DNA from 2 places in the Peribacillus sp. V2I11 genome. Region 1 is predicted to be linked to the other one. Evidence: a T-box and tRNA genes for the amino acid it is inferred to sense, from the RefSeq annotation. Region 1 holds a T-box; the other holds one or more tRNA genes.

What was found. The T-box of region 1 lies ahead of tyrS (tyrosine--tRNA ligase). A T-box ahead of a tRNA ligase gene usually reads a tRNA of that ligase, here a tRNA-Tyr.
Region 2: it has a tRNA-Tyr gene. The T-box ahead of tyrS (tyrosine--tRNA ligase) is inferred to sense a tRNA for this amino acid. The anticodon was not compared.

The regions. Positions count from the first base shown of each region.
Region 1 is NZ_JAUSYW010000001.1:3,769,167-3,775,872, forward strand. It holds gene acsA (acetate--CoA ligase) at 1-410, shown strand, start outside; gene QFZ73_RS18445 (transglycosylase domain-containing protein) at 543-3,578, opposite strand; T-box leader at 3,728-3,946, shown strand; gene tyrS (tyrosine--tRNA ligase) at 4,013-5,269, shown strand; gene rpsD (30S ribosomal protein S4) at 5,366-5,968, opposite strand; gene QFZ73_RS18460 (GAF domain-containing protein) at 6,518-6,706, opposite strand, start outside.
Region 2 is NZ_JAUSYW010000001.1:1,478,867-1,485,572, reverse strand. It holds rRNA gene QFZ73_RS07225 (23S ribosomal RNA) at 1-2,551, shown strand, start outside; rRNA gene rrf (5S ribosomal RNA) at 2,674-2,789, shown strand; tRNA gene QFZ73_RS07215 (tRNA-Asn) at 2,799-2,873, shown strand; tRNA gene QFZ73_RS07210 (tRNA-Ser) at 2,879-2,970, shown strand; tRNA gene QFZ73_RS07205 (tRNA-Glu) at 2,980-3,054, shown strand; tRNA gene QFZ73_RS07200 (tRNA-Val) at 3,070-3,145, shown strand; tRNA gene QFZ73_RS07195 (tRNA-Met) at 3,224-3,297, shown strand; tRNA gene QFZ73_RS07190 (tRNA-Asp) at 3,303-3,378, shown strand; tRNA gene QFZ73_RS07185 (tRNA-Phe) at 3,391-3,466, shown strand; tRNA gene QFZ73_RS07180 (tRNA-Thr) at 3,474-3,549, shown strand; tRNA gene QFZ73_RS07175 (tRNA-Tyr) at 3,566-3,649, shown strand; tRNA gene QFZ73_RS07170 (tRNA-Trp) at 3,660-3,733, shown strand; tRNA gene QFZ73_RS07165 (tRNA-His) at 3,751-3,826, shown strand; tRNA gene QFZ73_RS07160 (tRNA-Gln) at 3,862-3,936, shown strand; tRNA gene QFZ73_RS07155 (tRNA-Gly) at 3,940-4,014, shown strand; tRNA gene QFZ73_RS07150 (tRNA-Cys) at 4,023-4,096, shown strand; tRNA gene QFZ73_RS07145 (tRNA-Leu) at 4,105-4,185, shown strand; gene QFZ73_RS07140 (hypothetical protein) at 4,605-4,895, opposite strand; gene QFZ73_RS28890 (matrixin family metalloprotease) at 6,238-6,624, shown strand; gene QFZ73_RS07135 (hypothetical protein) at 6,639-6,706, shown strand, end outside.

The DNA of each region.
Region 1 (6,706 bases):
TTTCCGGAGATTCCGCATATATGGATGAAGATGGTTATTTCTGGTTCCAAGGCCGGGTTGATGATGTCATCATGACGGCAGGGGAGAGAGTCGGACCTTTCGAAGTGGAAAGCAAGTTGGTCGAGCATCCAGCCGTAGCTGAAGCGGGGGTCATCGGTAAGCCAGATCCGGTTCGGGGGGAAATCATCAAAGCGTTTATCGCCCTTCGTGACGGATACGATGCAAACGATGAGTTGATTGAGGAAATTCGTACATTTGTAAAGCATGGTCTAGCAGCACATGCTGCACCTCGTGAAATTGAATTCAGGGATAAACTTCCTAAAACAAGAAGCGGTAAAATAATGCGCCGTGTCTTGAAAGCTTGGGAACTTGATCTGCCAACTGGTGATTTATCATCGATGGAGGATTGAAAACTGGTTCATGCTGTATTTGAGAAAGAAAAAGGCATCCATGGTCATTTGCATGGATGCCTTTTTTGGGAGATTATAAGGAAACAGGCTGTCGGGCTGGCCCGACAGCCTGTTTTAGTTCAAAAAAGAGTGTCATTCTTCCTCTTCTTCTGCTTTATCCGTGTCTTGCTCTTTATTATTGACTGTGTCTTTATCATTGACTGTGTCTTGATCTTTGTCGGTCTCTGGATTTTCTTTATCTGTATTCTCTTTGTTCTGATCTTTGTTCTGATCTTTGTCTTGAGCCGGCTCTTTATTTTTATCTATATCTGTTTCTTTTTCTTTATCTGAACCGTTCTCTTCTTTTGAGTCTGGTTTTTTAATATCGTTAGCTATTTTATCTTTTCCACTATCATCTTTATTTTTTGTGGAATCTTCTTTTGAACCAGTCTTTTTAGCGCCGCTTTCAACACGTTGAGAAGGGGATGATTCTTTACCGACTATGTCTACGGCCGTTACATAATATGAACCGCCTGAGCCGACTTTGTAAACAAGGCCCTCCCCAGCATTGATGCTCGCCACTTTTTTACCGTCTTTATAGACACGATAACCGACGACATCTCCTTCATGATGCAGGCCCCATGTAATCTTACCGTTACTGATCGTTATGGATAGGGGATCGGGTGATTTGCCATTATCATTCAATTTCGCTTTCGCCCCGACGACATTTCCTGATTTTTCGCCTCCAGGAATCACGGATCCCGGGTCATCGACATATTTCAATCCGATATCTGCAAAAGAATCGGGATTCAACATGAACCCGCCGCTTGTGAACTCGCCAGGCGTTTGCGGAAGGGCTCCGTAGCGTTTGCTGCCGACTGATACATATCGTCCATCTATGAAACTATCATCCGCCTTGGATGGAGCATATTTGGCTATGAATAAATCCGATTTGACAAGTCCGGCCTTTTGGCATGAACTTGAAGGCAGCAGTCCTGAAACACCACAGAAGGAACGGCTTACAATTCCGCCCGGCATTTCAAATCGCGTATCGGGGTCGATGAGTTTAGGGTCGACTTTATATGCGGCATTGATCAGATCTGCCCAATAATACATATTACGTTTATTATATTCAAGACCATTATAGGTCCCTTGCAAGGATTTCGGTGTGTCATATCCCAGCCATGTACCGAATGATACATTTGGATTGGTAGCGACGAACCAAGCGTCCCAATAGTTTTGTGAAGTTCCGGTCTTACCTGCCCAATCACTCGAGAAAGCAAGTCGGTTCCTGACCGAAGCGGCCGTCCCGCTGTTTACGACATCCCGCATCATATCAAGCGTCAGGTAAGCGGCCTGCGGAGAAAATACTTCCACTGGTTTCGCTTTATGTTCATAGATGACCTCGCCATCTTTCGATACGATTTTATCGATCATATAGGCATCGACGAACTCCCCTGAATTGGCAAATGTACCAAAAGCATTGACGTTTTCTTCAACGGTTACACCTTTTGACATAGCTCCCAATGACATGGAAGGATTAGAGTAATCCTCTTTCGTCACTGTTGTAAAGCCCATTTTTTCCAAATAGGAAGCTGGACCTTGGTTGATTATTTTCATGTAAAAGAGCGCTGCCGGGATATTATAGGAATTCTTCAGGGCCTCACGGGCTGTCGTTACTCCCGTATAGCTTCCGCCCCCATAGTTCCCTGGACGCCACATTGTTCCTGCTGGAATGGAAATGGGTACGTTGGCCGATACGCTTCCGGGTGAGATCTTTCCTAACTCGATCCCTGGTCCATATACGAGCAGCGGCTTCATCGTTGATCCATTCGATCGCAGTGATGCGGTTGCATGGTTCGTCTGCTCCCGCTTGAAATCACGGCCCCCTACGAAACTGATGATTTTTCCTGTTTTATTTTCGATTAGAATGGCCCCGGCTTCAACGGGCTCACTTACCGTTTTCATTTCTTTCGTATCCGGATCGACGACCTGTGCCGTTTTATCGTAGCCGTAATTCGGATAGTTTTTCGTTACTTCCTGCATCTTGTCATAAATCTTTTTATTGATTGTCGTATAAATCTGATAGCCGTTTTGACGCAGCTTACGGTCGGCAAGTGCTAGATATTGATCTTTTAAATCATCATTCTTTAAATCTTTCTCTTCATATCCATCTTCTTTTGCGAGACTGACAGATAGGATTTCGATGGAGCGTTTTTCGATTTCATAGGTGAGCCATGGATATTTCTCGGATGGCATCTCCGTTTTACCGATAAAGTCTTTTGTTATATCGTATGCGTTTGCTTTATCATATTCTTCTTTTGTTATGTATCCGTTACTATGCATCCGCTTTAAAACGGTTTTCATCCGGTTGATGCCGGGCTCTTGATTTTCTTTCAGTTTTCCTTTCTGGGTATATGGTGTATAACCGAAAGGGCTTTGTGGCAATCCAGCGATAAAGGCTGATTGGGGCAGTGTCAGATCTTTGGCCTCCACGCCAAAAATACCTTCAGCGGCGGACTCGACACCAGCGATGTTACGGCCTGAAGAGTTTCGTCCCAAAGTGGAGACGTTTAAGTAGGTTTCCAAAATCTCTTCTTTTTCAAAGAACTTTTCGACCCGGAGCGCAAGAAGGATTTCTTTTGCTTTCCGTTCAAATGATACTTCGTTGGTCAGGACCTGGTTTTTAATGAGCTGCTGTGTTAATGTACTTCCTCCCGATTGGACGGTTGCATTCGAAAATTCCTGGTAAACGGCACGCAGGATGGCTTTCGGGACAACCCCGTCATGCTCATAAAAATATTCATCCTCTGTAGCGATGACTGCATTTTTTAGATGCTCGGAAACTTTATCGATGGACACTTCTTCACGCTCAAGGTCACTCTTAAGCTTGCCCAAGTATACGTTATCAGCAAAGTATACTTCAGAGGTCTCTTCATAATTGTAAATGTCTTTTTTCAAATCTTCTTTTGAGCGTACCGGCTCATCATTGACGAGGGCAGCGAAATAGCCGGCCCCGACGCCGCCGGCGAATGAGAATCCTAGAATCCCGACAATAATGAGGATCAGCGTTAAATTCCAAATGACTTGGTATGTAACGCGCGCGTTCTTTTGTGTTTTTTCATTTTGAAAAAAACGGGTCAGCTGCTTCCAGACTGTTAGAAATCTATCTTTTTGATTATTATTCATCGTATCATACCCCCTGAAATCACATATATTATAGCATATAACAGATAGGGGAAAGGGCATCTTTCTTATTTTTCTAGAATCTGTAAGGGTGATGTTGACAATGATTCTTATGTATGATAAAAGTTTATTAACAATAATAAAATGATTAAATGATCGCGATGATAGGATCCAGTAGTCAGACTATCCCTGTTTCAGAGAGCCGGTGGTTAGTGGAAACCGGTACAAATGGTATGATGAATTACTTCCTTGAGCATTTGCTGTGAAATGTGATTAGTAGCAGGAAACGGTTGACGGCCGTTATTCGTCTTGAGCGGAGGGCATATTATGTCCTCAAGTTGGGTGGTACCGCGAATTCATTCGTCCCTTCATATTTATGAAGGGGCGTTTTTGTGTGCTTTTTGCGGTTTTTTTCTAAGATGGAGGAGGAATTTTTAATGGAATTGCTTAAAGACCTCGAGTGGAGAGGGATTATTTATCAACAAACGGATGAAGAGGGTTTTAAGGACCTTTTAGAAAAAGAGAAAATTTCTTTATACTGTGGTGTAGATCCAACTGCGGATAGTATGCACATCGGACATCTTTTGCCATTCTTGACATTGCGCCGTTTCCAGCAGCACGGTCATCGTCCCCTTGTGCTGGTAGGCGGTGCGACTGGACTTATCGGTGATCCAAGCGGTAAAAAAGAGGAACGCCAGCTGCAAACGCTGGAAAAAGTGCTTTATAATGCAGACTGCATAAAAGGGCAGCTATCCCATATCTTTGAATTCGACGGTGAAAATGGTGCGGTCATGGTCAATAACTATGACTGGATAGGCAAAATCGATATGGTTACGTTCCTGCGTGATTACGGGAAATACATCGGCATTAACTACATGCTGGCAAAAGATACGGTTGCTTCCCGCTTGGATACGGGAATTTCCTTCACTGAATTTGCGTACACGATCTTACAAGGAATTGATTTCGGTCATTTATACAGCAATTACGACTGTAAATTGCAAATAGGCGGCAGTGATCAATGGGGCAACATTACGACCGGCCTTGAAATGATCAGGAAATCCAATGACGAGAGTGCTAAAGCATTCGGTATGACGATCCCGCTCGTGACGAAAGCGGATGGAACGAAATTCGGTAAAACGGAAGGCGGAGCGATTTGGCTTGACCCGGAAAAGACGACTCCGTATGAATTTTACCAATTCTGGATCAATACAGCCGATGCTGATGTCGTGAAATACCTGAAATTCTTCACATTCCTATCTCGTGAAGTGATTGAAGAGTTAGAGCAATCCGTACAGTCCGAACCGCATTTGCGTAAAGCGCAAAAAGCTTTAGGGGAAGAAATGACCCGATTGATTCATGGTCAGGAAGCTCTTGACCAAGCAATCAAAATCTCTGCCGCCCTATTCAGCGGTGAAGTGAAGAATTTAAGTGCAGCGGAAATCAAATTGGGCTTTAAAGATGTCCCTAGCTTCGAACGTGAAAGCAAGGAGGATATCAGTTTGGTCGATTTGATCGTTGAAGCGAAAATTTCGCCATCAAAGCGTCAAGCCCGTGAAGATATTCAGAATGGGGCAATCTCCATAAATGGGGAGAAAGTGACTGATCTGCAATATATAGTGACGGAAGCTGCCAAGATTGAAGGGGAGTTCATCCTCGTTCGTCGCGGCAAGAAGAAATACACATTAGTGAAATGATCGTTCAAAGCCCGGCTGAATCCCAGCCGGGCTTTGTCATGCAAGGGTGTTTAGGTGCAAAAAAAACCCCATCCAAGGATGGGGTTTTTGAAGTTATTAACGAGAGTAGAACTCAACGATAAGAGCTTCGTTAATTTCAGCAGGCAATTCAGAACGTTCTGGTAAACGAGTGAAAGTACCTTCTAATTTCTCAGCATCGAAAGTAAGGAAATCAGGAACGAAGTTAGTTGCTTCAACTGATTCTTTGATGATTGAGAAGTTACGTGATTTTTCACGAACTGCGATTGTTTGTCCAAGAGACACTTTGTAAGATGGAATGTCTACGCGGCTTCCGTCTACAGTGATGTGACCGTGGTTAACAAGTTGACGTGCTTGACGACGTGTACGAGCTAAACCAAGACGGTAAACTAGGTTGTCAAGACGTGATTCAAGAAGAATCATGAAGTTTTCACCATGAACACCTTTAAGTTTGCCAGCGCGGTCGAACATTGAACGGAATTGACGTTCAGTGATTCCGTACATGTGACGAAGTTTTTGTTTCTCTTGTAGTTGCATTCCGTATTCAGAAATTTTTCTACGTTGGTTAGGACCATGTTGTCCTGGAGCATAAGGGCGTTTTTCTAATTCTTTACCAGTACCTGTTAGGGAAATTCCTAAACGGCGGGATAGTTTCCAGCTTGGGCCAGTATAACGAGCCATAGGATGACTCCTCCTTTAAATGTTTTTATTTTGGTAAAATAAAAACCGTGTGAATGTACGATCATGACCATTTTGTTTTCATGTACCTTCGCCCTAGCAGCAGAGAGTTACGAGATACACCTCTGTATTGAGGAACAAAATGAGAACATAAAGGCTGTCACATAGGCTGCAATATTTTACACAAGGAGTATTGTATAATATTCTGCTCAATGAGTCAAGGACAGTTGTGATTAATTAAGGAATAGATAAAGAGAATCGAAGCGAGGAAATACAATATATTTTAAAAATACAATTTTTAGGGGGGTTCTATTGTAAGCTTTAATGGATGGTTTCCGACATTTCTTGTGAGCCCCTGCCATGGGTGTGGTTCAATTCTGTTTCTTTTGCATCATTTCAAAGTGAAATATCAGAAGGTTCCCTAAAAATGTCAAAAGGGCTGATGAGGCGTAATATATTGCGAAGAATTCAGGAAAGGACCGGATACATGTACATGTATCCGGTCCTGGAATGGAAAAGGGAGCAGGCAAGGATTGCCGCTCCCTTTAAATTTTATAGATGGTTGGAAAGGATTTCAGCGAACTTCTCAAGTCCTTGCTGATCCATTTCATCAAAACGGTCCGTAACCGGGCTGTCGATATCGAGGACACCGTACAATTTTCCATCCTTCATGAGCGGTATGACAATTTCAGATCTTGATGCCGCATCGCAGGCGATATGTCCAGGGAATTGATGGACATC
Region 2 (6,706 bases), 2.3 Mb from region 1:
AGTTGAAACTTCGTTCCCTCCTGAGTGGATCCTGAGTACGGCGGGACACGAGAAATCCCGTCGGAAGCAGGGAGGACCATCTCCCAAGGCTAAATACTCCCTAGTGACCGATAGTGAACCAGTACCGTGAGGGAAAGGTGAAAAGCACCCCGGAAGGGGAGTGAAATAGATCCTGAAACCGTGTGCCTACAAGTAGTCAAAGCCCGTTAATGGGTAATGGCGTGCCTTTTGTAGAATGAACCGGCGAGTTACGATTTCATGCAAGGTTAAGTTGATGAGACGGAGCCGCAGCGAAAGCGAGTCTGAATAGGGCGAATGAGTATGAGGTCGTAGACCCGAAACCAGGTGATCTACCCATGTCCAGGGTGAAGTTCAGGTAACACTGAATGGAGGCCCGAACCCACGCACGTTGAAAAGTGCGGGGATGAGGTGTGGGTAGCGGAGAAATTCCAATCGAACCTGGAGATAGCTGGTTCTCTCCGAAATAGCTTTAGGGCTAGCCTCAAGATGAGAGTATTGGAGGTAGAGCACTGATTGGACTAGGGGCCCCCAACGGGTTACCGAATTCAGTCAAACTCCGAATGCCAAATACTTATTCTTGGGAGTCAGACTGCGAGTGATAAGATCCGTAGTCGAAAGGGAAACAGCCCAGACCACCAGCTAAGGTCCCAAAGTATACGTTAAGTGGAAAAGGATGTGGAGTTGCTTAGACAACCAGGATGTTGGCTTAGAAGCAGCCACCATTTAAAGAGTGCGTAATAGCTCACTGGTCGAGTGACTCCGCGCCGAAAATGTACCGGGGCTAAACGTATCACCGAAGCTGTGGATTGACACCATTAGGTGTCGATGGTAGGAGAGCGTTCTAAGGGCGTTGAAGTCAGACCGGAAGGACTGGTGGAGCGCTTAGAAGTGAGAATGCCGGTATGAGTAGCGAAAGAAGGGTGAGAATCCCTTCCACCGAATGCCTAAGGTTTCCTGAGGAAGGCTCGTCCGCTCAGGGTTAGTCGGGACCTAAGCCGAGGCCGAAAGGCGTAGGCGATGGACAACAGGTTGATATTCCTGTACCACCTATACATCGTTTGAACGATGGGGGGACGCAGAAGGATAGGGTAAGCGCGCTGTTGGATATGCGCGTCCAAGCAGTTAGGCCGGAAACGAGGCAAATCCCGTTTCCATTAAGGCGGAGCTGTGATGGCGAGGGAAATATAGTACCGAAGTTCCTGATTCCACGCTGCCAAGAAAAGCCTCTAGTGAGATGTAAGGTGCCCGTACCGCAAACCGACACAGGTAGGCGAGGAGAGAATCCTAAGGTGTGCGAGAGAACTCTCGTTAAGGAACTCGGCAAAATGACCCCGTAACTTCGGGAGAAGGGGTGCTTTTTAGGGTGAATAGCCCAGAAAAGCCGCAGTGAATAGGCCCAGGCGACTGTTTAGCAAAAACACAGGTCTCTGCGAAGCCGCAAGGCGAAGTATAGGGGCTGACACCTGCCCGGTGCTGGAAGGTTAAGGGGAGAGGTTAGCGCAAGCGAAGCTTTGAACCGAAGCCCCAGTAAACGGCGGCCGTAACTATAACGGTCCTAAGGTAGCGAAATTCCTTGTCGGGTAAGTTCCGACCCGCACGAAAGGTGTAACGATCTGGGCACTGTCTCAACGAGAGACTCGGTGAAATTATAGTACCTGTGAAGATGCAGGTTACCCGCGACAGGACGGAAAGACCCCGTGGAGCTTTACTGCAGCCTGATATTGAATTTTGGTACAGCTTGTACAGGATAGGTAGGAGCCTGAGAAGCCGGAGCGCTAGCTTCGGTGGAGGCGTTGGTGGGATACTACCCTGGCTGTATTGAAATTCTAACCCGCGCCCCTCATCGGGGTGGGAGACAGTGTCAGGTGGGCAGTTTGACTGGGGCGGTCGCCTCCTAAAGAGTAACGGAGGCGCCCAAAGGTTCCCTCAGAATGGTTGGAAATCATTCGTAGAGTGTAAAGGCACAAGGGAGCTTGACTGCGAGACCTACAAGTCGAGCAGGGACGAAAGTCGGGCTTAGTGATCCGGTGGTTCCGCATGGAAGGGCCATCGCTCAACGGATAAAAGCTACCCCGGGGATAACAGGCTTATCTCCCCCAAGAGTCCACATCGACGGGGAGGTTTGGCACCTCGATGTCGGCTCATCGCATCCTGGGGCTGTAGTCGGTCCCAAGGGTTGGGCTGTTCGCCCATTAAAGCGGTACGCGAGCTGGGTTCAGAACGTCGTGAGACAGTTCGGTCCCTATCCGTCGCGGGCGCAGGAAATTTGAGAGGAGCTGTCCTTAGTACGAGAGGACCGGGATGGACGCACCGCTGGTGTACCAGTTGTCTTGCCAAAGGCATAGCTGGGTAGCTACGTGCGGACGGGATAAGTGCTGAAAGCATCTAAGCATGAAGCCCCCCTCAAGATGAGATTTCCCATGGCGCAAGCTAGTAAGATCCCTGAAAGATGATCAGGTTGATAGGTCAGAGGTGGAAGCGTGGCGACATGTGGAGCTGACTGATACTAATAGATCGAGGACTTAACCAACGCTTTTTAAAAAATGAAATACCTTCTTCTTATTATCTAGTTTTGAAGGAATGAAAATTTCTTCTTGCATTTTTTCGAAAAGATGTTACAATAATATATGTCTTGAAAAAATGTTAACAATGTTTGGTGACGATAGCGAAGAGGTCACACCCGTTCCCATTCCGAACACGGCAGTTAAGCTCTTCAGCGCCGATGGTAGTTGGGGGTTTCCCCCTGTGAGAGTAGGACGTCGCCAAGCTTATATTGTTCCGCAGTAGCTCAGTGGTAGAGCATTCGGCTGTTAACCGAACGGTCGTAGGTTCGAGTCCTACCTGCGGAGCCATTATTGGAGAGCTGTCCGAGTGGCCGAAGGAGCACGATTGGAAATCGTGTAGACGGGTAACCCTGTCTCAAGGGTTCAAATCCCTTGCTCTCCGCCATTTATACCTGGCCCGTTGGTCAAGCGGTTAAGACACCGCCCTTTCACGGCGGTAACACGGGTTCGAATCCCGTACGGGTCACCATTTAGTCAACATATTGGAGGATTAGCTCAGCTGGGAGAGCATCTGCCTTACAAGCAGAGGGTCGGCGGTTCGATCCCGTCATCCTCCACCATTTCTTAACGAGATCAAGTTGTTTCTGCTGAAACGCTCAACACGAAAACTTGATGCATAATAGCAACATTATTACCGTCGCGGGGTGGAGCAGTCCGGTAGCTCGTCGGGCTCATAACCCGAAGGTCGCAGGTTCAAATCCTGTCCCCGCAATCTATGGTCCCGTGGTGTAGCGGTTAACATGCCTGCCTGTCACGCAGGAGATCGCGGGTTCGATTCCCGTCGGGACCGCCATTTTTATTGCTTGGCTCAGTAGCTCAGTCGGTAGAGCAAAGGACTGAAAATCCTTGTGTCGGCGGTTCGATTCCGTCCTGAGCCACCATAGTAGTGCCGGTGTAGCTCAACTGGTAGAGCAACTGACTTGTAATCAGTAGGTTGGGGGTTCAAGTCCTCTTGCCGGCACCATGTTTCATCCATATGCGGAGGGGTAGCGAAGTGGCTAAACGCGGCGGACTGTAAATCCGCTCCTTCGGGTTCGGCAGTTCGAATCTGCCCCCCTCCACCATATTTCTTACAGGGGTATAGTTTAAAGGTAGAACAGAGGTCTCCAAAACCTCCAGTGTGGGTTCGAGTCCTACTACCCCTGCCAATTTCAATCCTATAATGGCGATTGTGGCGAAGTGGTTAACGCACCTGATTGTGGTTCAGGCATTCGTGGGTTCGATTCCCATCAGTCGCCCCATTTAATAAAACATGGTATAATGAATACAACGTTAATGGGCTATAGCCAAGCGGTAAGGCAACGGATTTTGATTCCGTCATGCGAAGGTTCGATCCCTTCTAGCCCAGCCATATGCGAAAGTAGTTCAGTGGTAGAATACAACCTTGCCAAGGTTGGGGTCGCGGGTTCGAATCCCGTCTTTCGCTCCAAAAACGTTGGCGGCATAGCCAAGCGGTAAGGCAGAGGTCTGCAAAACCTTTACCACCGGTTCGATTCCGGTTGCCGCCTCCAACATACATGCCGGTGTGGCGGAATTGGCAGACGCGCACGACTCAAAATCGTGTTCCTCTGGAGTGCCGGTTCGACCCCGGCCACCGGTATCATCAATAGCGAAGAATCGCTATTACAAAAAGCTTCACACTTAATTGTGTGAAGCTTTTTTGTGTTTATGACGTATTACAAAATATGTACAAAAAATGTGCGGGGGTATTGTGCAATGATTTTTCATCACTCAAGAATGAAGGAGAATTGAAACCAAGGAGCATACAATCCCGAATCAAACATTATTAAAGGTGTTAGGATATCATTTCACTTTCAATCTACACTATGACATACGTCTATGGAAGATACGAAACGATACATGAAGTTATTGGCCTCTGGGGAGAGGCATAATAAATATTCTCCATTAAAACAATAAGCAATAGTTTAGAGAACGTTCGTTCTTACGGTGGAAATGAAAAACGAATGGGTCAAAGAGCATTAACTCTCCCATTCGTTCCAAAAATAATGATTGCCCATTTCAGATTTCAATATTCATAGCATTTAGTTCTGCTTCCGTATAGCCAGCAGCGGATAGTGCGATTTCAATTTCTTCAGCAGCCTTATAATCAAATAATTTAAATTTAGACATTAAAGCGAAAGCATTTTGATCTTCAATTGCCAAGGCAACAGCTTCCACGTCTTGTAGTAACTTCAGGTCTTCAATGTAGAATTGAGCGGTTCTCATCGCTAAATACTCATTCAGTGTAGTTGAACTGTAGAAAAGTCTTGTTAAAGTGGCGATTGCGTTAGGAACGAAAATCTTATTCATAATTACCCCTCCACTATTCTTAATTTTCTGTCATTTTAATTACTACAAGTATGAGTCACCATATAAATGTTGTCAATCTTTATCTGTTGAGCATTTTTTTCACCAGAGAATGTATGTCTGTACTCAAATTGAGTAAATAGAAAACAGGTGACTTTGCCAAAGGCAAAATATCGCACCAAAGCGCACCAAGTAAGCGAAGGAACGGTTGCTGAGTTTATGAAGCGACCCAAAAGAAACATACAGAAAAGAGTCATGTTGATTCAAGCCCGGTTGCACGCACATACAAAAAAAAGACCCCTGCTTATAAGGCAAGGGCCTTAGGCTCGATCATAACAAGTTGGATAGAAGAGATACTTTTTATATAATGCATTTACCTCTTTATTCCGATGTTCCCCGATTTCATTTCTTAGCTGGCCTTCCATACATTTCATTAATGTTTTTGACTCCACTTACTTTTTTTATTAGAAAAAACCTTTTAATTTATCTGCTAGTTTTTTTTGTCTGTCTAGGAACAAATGCCCGTGCGTATCAATAGTTGTTGTAATACTTGAATGACCAAACCGTTCTTTAATGACAGTGATATCTCCTCCAAACTCAATTAGAGAGCAGGGTGAGAATGTCTGAAATCATGTAATCGTATAGGTTCTAATCCAGCTCGCTTGCAAATGGTAGGAATGCGTTTAGTAAATTGGTTTCTCGTAGGTGTTACTTCCCTAAAATCTTCATGTTGACTATTAATAAATTTTTAAAATTCTTTTGGAGTCCAAAAATTCTTTTTTTCTTTTCTACTCACAACTTAGGTAATGTATCACAAGGATTTTTTTGGATTATTCCTTCATCAATTGCAACATTAGTGGAGTTAGATATTTCTTCTAAAATAGTGTTAATAAATAATATTCTTTATTTTCATAATTTATAGAAAAAGATGAATCGGTACAAACTATAGATAGGTATATAATAAAAATGGGTATTTTTTCAAAAAAAGCAAGGTGCGGGAAGGTAGCTTTAAGTTATCCGAAAAAACGTTGAAGGTTAACTAGTATCTTACTAATTTAAAGGTGTATTCAATTTAAACTGAAATAAAGTAGGAAGAAATCGAATACTTTATATGTTAAATAATCAGTGGAATTCACAAAAATATGAAAGTGGTTAATGGGAATTGGCTTATTATTAAGTATTATTCTAGTTTTTCTGATTCCAGTTAATGCTCATGCATATACTACATACAATGGCCACAAAATGTCTTCAGGAATTGGAAACTATGGTAAAAGTACAAAGTATTATTGGGTAGATTCATCCGCAAGCACTTATTCTACAAAAATAGCAAACATTTGATAGGTGGATATATTCAACAAAATATGCTGGTATTACAACACCAGCATCCTATAGGAAGACAACAAATAAAAGTGCCAGTACTATTGATTTTTATCGTGTCAACTCTCTTTCGGGAACAAATGTTATTGGAAAAACTATTTTTTATGTTAACCAAACAAATGTTAATGTTTCAGCACAAGACTGGTATTGGTCAAAAATCCAATTATCTAAAAGTTTAATGACTTCTTTACCTAAATATCAACAAGCAACTATTAGTCATGAAATCGGACATGCTTTTGGTTTAAATCACACGAATAATCAGTTAATGGATGCAACTATAAGTGATGCTTATAGCTTAGGAATCCAATATCCTAGAAAAGATGAATACAATGGCATCAACTATCTTTATAAATAATAGGGGGAAGAAAAATGAATAAGATAAAATTTTTATTCGTTTGTTTGTTATCATTTTCTGTTCTAACTGCATGTAATGGTGC